Regions from separate parts of the Photobacterium sp. HL06 genome, predicted to be linked through region 1. Evidence: riboswitches for the same ligand, from Rfam matches in the RefSeq annotation. Region 1 holds a riboswitch; the other holds the start of a gene.
What was found. Region 1 has a riboswitch for cobalamin ahead of AC51G0_RS21270 (DUF4198 domain-containing protein). Riboswitches for the same ligand answer to the same signal wherever they lie in the genome.
Positions count from the first base shown of each region.

Region 1 (3,422 bases):
TTGATGGTTCATTTTCGGGATCAGCAAAAGGAAACTCGCTGCTGTCGATATCAAACGTTGCTACGTGTCCCTGCCCGCCGTCAGCTTTAACCTGATAAGAATCTGCCTCAACATTTTTGAACGTAAAATTACCGTCAGAATCGCTGGCTACTGTCGCCAATACGGTATCGTCACGAAGAAGTTCTATGGTTGCATTGGCAACTTTCCCGCCACCTGCAAAATAGGCTTCACCAATAACGTCCGCTCCTTCAACGAAAGCAAACACTCTCATTTGATGCGCATAACTTAATTGGCTCACGCTCAGCAGTAACAAAGCCAACAGCAGCTTAATCAATCTAAAATCAACTCTCATCGTGCTCACCCTTCACTCCCTGGCTCTACCGCTTTATTCATGTTGCACACTACCTCGGGGCGAATCTTTTTGATTAGTGAAAAGCTATATGCACAGATAAAACCTTCCAGTAATGCAACGGGCAAATGTGACGTTAATACCAAGGCGGCACTGTTCCAAAATACTTCACCGGAAAGAGTGAGAGAGAATGCAACCAACACACTGGTAAGCACGACGGAGCCAAAACCGGCTATAAATCCGACCGCACCTCCCGAATATTTATGCACTTTAGATGATAGAATCAGATGAACTAACACCGCGGGTAAAGCAATATTGACCAGGTTTACGCCCAAGACCACGATGCCGCCGAAGCCCAGAAACACCCCCTGGAGAACCAGCCCGACTGCAACCACCGGAAAAGCCGACCAGCCAAGTAATAACCCCAGCAACCCATTAAAAATAAGGTGTACGCTCGACGGCCCAACGGGTATATGTATCAACGAGGCGACAAAAAAACAGGCAGCTAAAACAGCAGCTTGAGGTATTTTGTTATCATCTAGCTGACGCAGCCCGTATACGGTTCCTGCCACGGCAACAGCTGCGCCAATAGCTAAAACAGGAGTGCTCAGTACACCATCAACAATATGCATGCTGCTCTCCTATTCAAAATCCTTCGTTTGTAGCCAGATCACTCCCGCTTGCTCATAGGGATAGGATTGGCCATCAATCTCGATAGGCTCATCCGCACCAATTAGGGCAGCAATCCCCCACCAACCCGCTTTTGGCAGTGTTACCGAAAACTCACCGTTGGCATTTGTGGTTGTAATATGTTTTCCGTAAGCATCAGCGATAATTGGAACGTTGGATTTATTGTCATATTCCACTTCAACACTCACGCCCGTAGCTGGCTTACCATTTTTTAATACCCGGCCGGTAAACACACTGTTTGTCCACAGTCCAAACGGCCTTGTTAGTGGGATAATTTCTACCGGAGTATTTAACTGCGGAGCCCACTCTTCTCCGGCCGCGTAAGTATCCATCACCACTTTGGCATATTGAGCAATAGCGATATTTTCAGATTTCTCTATATACGAAGCCTGGTTAACATAAAAAGTATAAGTTCCAGGTCGTTTAAACTGATGTTTTAAAGACCATGCCTTTTTATTTTTAATCGATATTTCGTCCAATTTATCGGAAAGAATTTCTTTTTCACCCTGATGCCAATAGCCAATTTCAGCAGGTTTTTCAATAGCCATGATTGGCCCTTGAGTCATAGGGTGAGTAAAGTAAACATCAAAGTTTTGTGTACGCTCTATTCCGCTTTCAATGACTTGATTTTGCGGGGTAATAGCAAGAAAGTGCCCCCAGGAATTAAAACTGGCACATATAGACGCAATAACAGGAAAAAGGATTGTTTTTTTCATAACACGATTCACGTTGAGTTATTAATACCCCCCAATAATTCTGTGCATACGAAAGCAACAATTATCAATTTCTGAGTGGTCCCGCCCAGATTATTGGAGATAAAAACTATTAGCAGGTTCTGGCTTGCGGCGCTGTTACATACAATTAAATAACAGAATTCCGCTTACAGTTGCGGGTACAGCTTAGGCTTCAAACCTAATTCACTTTTAACTCAAACGAGCACTAAATAGTGCTAATTAGTCTGTCACAGAGAATTAATTACAAAATTGATTAATATCAATTTTATTAAAAAGGTGAAAATCAAAATCAAGATTTTCATAATATCCGATACATTTAATCCCGAGTGTAAAATCACCTCTAGACCCTTTATATTATTGGGATTAGCGCAATTTCACCCACGTTTAGATTATTGGATTTCCGATACATTTAGTTATTTACAAATTAGTGATCACCATCACAACTCTTTGCTAAATACTACATTGAACGGCAAATTTCACGTCGAAGTAATCACTCATGCGCATATAAATGAAGAAGCTTGAAAGTAATTTCTTGTGTTAGATCAACTCAACGGGAATTAACGCCCTCACTCTCGAAGAATAGAACCTAACCGTATGTACCAGCCAGTACATATGGTTTAAACTAGGCCAATATGTACCGATGGGTACTTAAATTTATCAGTGAATTGAGGGGGCTGCTGGTGTCGTCGATAAGAGAGGAACGATGCTGTTCAGCCCTAACATATTGGTTCAATGTAGGAAATTGAGTATGAGACGCTCTAATTCTAGCGCTTCCAAGCTAATTACCCTGTTAGCCTGGCTAAGTTTGTTATCCGCCTTTTTAGTTGGCCACTTCGCGGCAAAGACCAACTATATCCACTTGTTATCAAAGCACTTTCCTGACTCCACATTTTCCAATGCGCCGAATAGTGACAATGGTCCGCGTGCCTTCCTGCGCTATCACGAAGAGCTGGCCGAGCCTGAATTGTTCTTGATTGCTGAAGGCCAAGGCTTTGGCGGACCACTCACCCTGGCAGTGAAAACCACCGAGAAGGAAAGCGATAGTTATATCAATGAAGTCATTTTGCTCTCCGACCGTGAGACGCCACCTTTCGTCGCACGCCTTGATAAACACAACTTCTATCGCGAGTTTATCAGCAAGGATGTCAGCGGTAACTTTATTCTGGGCGATGATATCGATGGAGTTTCCGGCGCAACCGTTTCTGCCCAAGGGATCACCAAGGCCGTGCAGGAAGCCATGCATCTCAGTGCCGTTGAGCGACTGGGGATGACGCCAAGCTGGGAGGAGGAAAAATGGCAGCTGCAGCTCAATGACGGCCTGCTCCTGTTACTGGTTATCGCGGTGCTCTATACCAGTTATACCAATAACACGTTCAGCGCCAAACTCAGGATGCTGATCCCCTTTGCCAGCTTGGGGTTTATCGGTTTTTATATTAACTCTTCCCTAAGCATCGGTTCGCTGGCGGGCCTCGCTATGGGCTATATTCCCAGTCCGAAGCAGCACCTGATCTGGTGGATCATGATGGGCTCTGTTCTAGGTGCCATTTTGTTGCTGGGCAAAAATATCTATTGCGGCAAACTCTGCCCGTTCTCCACGGTACAGATGTTGCTGCACAAGATAAGCGGCTTTAAGTTTGCCATCAGCCGAG
Region 1 is NZ_CM183915.1:613,513-616,934, forward strand. It holds gene AC51G0_RS21260 (NikL family nickel/cobalt ECF transporter subunit) at 1-352, opposite strand, end outside; gene cbiM (cobalt transporter CbiM) at 358-981, opposite strand; gene AC51G0_RS21270 (DUF4198 domain-containing protein) at 991-1,755, opposite strand; cobalamin riboswitch at 1,850-1,998, opposite strand; gene AC51G0_RS21275 (FMN-binding protein) at 2,522-3,422, shown strand, end outside.

Region 2 (3,422 bases), on a different replicon from region 1:
GTGAAGGATATGAACAAAGAACAAGTAAAAGCTGAACGTAAAACATTGCTTCTATCTTTGTTAGCAGGCCTATGTGGTAATGCTACGTTAGCAGTATTCACTTCAGGCACTGTGTCGTTTTCAGTTTTCCCTGTTATTGCATTCGGTCTGGCAGTGTACTGCCTGTATCAGGAATACCTGAGCAAGCCGATGTCTGAAGGTACCCCGGCGATTGCTTTTGCCTGCTTCCTGGCTGGTGCATTTGGTTATTCTGGTTTCATGCGTGCGTTTACGCCAGATGTAGGCTCTAACTTCCTACCGCTGATGATCACCCTAGGTCTGTTGTTCTGGGTTGTGTACAAGCTAGGCGTGATGTCACCAAGACCACAAGCGACTGAAGCTTAAATACTGATTGATAATAAAAAAAGGCGCTGAGGCGCCTTTTTTGTTGTCTATTGCCTAGAGTTCAACGGAGCACTAGGCAATTGTCATAGTGAGCGGTTATTTACGCTCAAGCAATACGCCAGCTTCCATATGGTGGGTATACGGGAATTGGTCGAATAGGGCGAAACGGGTAACACGGTGTGTTTCAGACAGAATAGTCAGGTTATCTTTGAGCGTGTCCGGATTGCATGAAATATACATGATTCGGTCATAGCCCTGGACCATGCGGCAAGTGCCTTCATCCATACCGGAACGTGGCGGATCGACAAAGATTGTGTTGCAGTTGTAGCTCTGCAGGTCGACGTTCTGATCTTTCAGGCGACGGAATTCCCGCTTGCCTTCCATTGCATCGGTAAAGTCTTCTGCAGACATACGGATGATCTGGACGTTGTCGATATTATTTACTGCAATATTGTACTGGGCAGAATCGACTGAAGGTTTCGCCAGTTCAGTGGCCAGTACACGCTCAAAGTTCTGCGCCAGAGCCAGTGAGAAGTTACCGTTACCGCAATATAGCTCCAGTAGATCGCCTTCACTGTCTTGGGTACAGTCAACGGCCCACTCCAGCATCTTCTGTGCCACTTCGCCATTTGGCTGGGTAAAGCTGTTTTCGACTTGCTTGTAGGTCAGAGTGCGATCGTTAACCTTCAGCTTTTCGATAACAAACTCTTGATCCAAAACGATCTTTTGTTTGCGAGCTCGGCCGATGAAGTTCAGGTTGAAGCCTTCATCATTTAGGCGCTGTTTCAGGGCTTTAGCCTCTGTCGTCCACTCATCGTCCAGCTGGCGGTGGTACAGCATAGATACCAAGATTTCACCACTAAGGGTAGACAGGAAATCAACCTGGAATAGCTTGTGGCGCAGCGCTTTGACTGGTTTTAGGGCATCGACCAGTAATGGCATCAAATCATTGATCAGGCGGCTGGCAGCTGGGAACTGATCCACGCGGTATTTTTCGCGGGTTTCCTGGTTGAACATGACATAGTAAAGGTCTTCACCCTCATGCCAAACACGGAACTCAGCACGCATGCGGTAATGCTCGGCAGGCGAGGCGAACACCTCAAGCTCAGGGGTTTCAAAATCTGCAAAGATATTTTGAATACGCTCTGCTTTTTCATCCAGCTGTGGTTGGTACTCAGCTGGATTAATTGCGGTGGATGCCATCTTGTGTGCCTCAAACTGCTCAAAATAAGAGCGCAGATTTTATTGCATTGTTGACCGATGTCCAGTGTTGTTGCTGATAAAAGTGTAGCTGGAGACTTTTCTTTATATGCCATAACAAACAAAACTAGACAATCATCAAAATGATAACTAGCATTCGCTGTGCGCTGGTTAGCCTCTATATAGGCCGGGAACACGGTGGGAGTCCGTGACTGACGCGCAGCGGTGATAGAGAACGAAAGCACATGGACGTAAGTTCCGAACACTGCTTCTGCAAGCTGTGCAATACAGCTAATTGAAGTGGGAAGTTGTTGCCCTAGGTGGTTGTCCAACCATGCTCTTAAGTCCGAAGACCAACCAGTGTACTAAGCAGATAAGCTGCTTTGTAATAAACGCGACTTAAGGTATCTAATTAAATGAAAAAAACGCTTTTAGCAGTGGCGTTGGCCCCGCTGTATCTTCAATCTCCAGTTTTTGCAGCAGAAACCTCGTCAGATGAAGTGATGGTGGTGACGGCTAACCGATTTGAGCAGCCTATCAAAAATGTTATCGCACCTGTTTCTGTTGTGAGCAAAGAAGAGATTGATGCCATCCAGGCAAAATCCCTTTCTGAAGTACTGCGCCGTCTGCCGGGGGTGACAGTCTATTCTAATGGCGGTTATGGCCAGCTCACTACCGTGATGGTACGTGGTAGTAAGAATGTCTTGATCATGATGAATGGCGTACGCCTTGGGAGCGCTACTAGTGGTGGCGTAAACCTAGGGCAATTACCATTGACCGGTATTGAAAGTATTGAGTTTGTCCGTGGTGCAAGGGCGGCGGTATATGGTGCAGATGCGACGGCTGGGGTTATCAATATTATTACTTCTACTCAGCCGGATGCGCAGCAGGGGCAGTTAGCTGCTGGTTTGGGCAGTGATGGCTATTACCAGGCTAAAGGTAGTCTTGCAGGCCAGACTTCAGATCGAACATGGGGTAAAGTTGCTGCGAACTTTGAAACGGCGGATGGCTTTGACGTTTCTAATTTTGAATCTGGTGCATGGGATACCAACCAGCCTGATGAAGATGGTTTTAAGAACAAAGATATATTGGGTGAGTTTGGTTTTGCTATCAACGAACAGTGGCAGGCTATTGTTAATGCCTACTATCACTCAGGGCATGCCGAATATGACTACCAAAAAGATTGGATGACAGGCAAGCCGGGGACCGAGGAAGCTGATTATATTCTTTATAACTTGTCAGGCCAGCTGCAGTATGAGAGTGATAAGCTGACCTCTTCCTTGTTACTGGCGGTAAATCGGGACGAAGGTGAAAACAAGGGTGGAGAAACTCCGGGTAGCACTATTGTTACCGAACGTACCCAGTTGAACTGGAACTCTAGCTACCAGCTGGCCAATCATTTCTATGCAGGTTTTGGTGTTGATTTGCTGGAAGAGAAAGTCTCTGATTCTAAGTTGTGGGACAGTGGAAGTGCGAGCTATAAAGCTTACGATAAAGGAAGTCGCCGTAATGATGCCGGTTATATTACGCTTTGGCGCGATAATGAAGCGACTCAGCTAGAAGCTAGCGTGCGTTATGATGACAACGAGCACTATGGTTCATATACCTCTTGGCAGGCAGGTGCTGGCTGGCGCTTTGTTGAAGGACTTCGGGTGACTGCTAATGTCGGAACTGGCTTTAAAGCACCTACCTTCAATGAACTCTATTGGCCTGATTTTGGCAATCCTAATCTTGAACCGGAAGAGTCTGAGAGTTATGAGCTGGCATTAGAAGGCAGCCATAGTGTACTTGACTGGCGTGTGGCGGTTTACGATAACACTATCAGCAATCAGATCCGA
Region 2 is NZ_CM183914.1:3,917,484-3,920,905, reverse strand. It holds gene AC51G0_RS17700 (YijD family membrane protein) at 10-384, shown strand; gene trmA (tRNA (uridine(54)-C5)-methyltransferase TrmA) at 481-1,587, opposite strand; cobalamin riboswitch at 1,736-1,960, shown strand; gene AC51G0_RS17690 (TonB-dependent receptor domain-containing protein) at 2,001-3,422, shown strand, end outside.
Region 2: linked by a shared signal. The riboswitch ahead of AC51G0_RS17690 (TonB-dependent receptor domain-containing protein) and the one ahead of AC51G0_RS21270 (DUF4198 domain-containing protein) in region 1 are both predicted to bind cobalamin.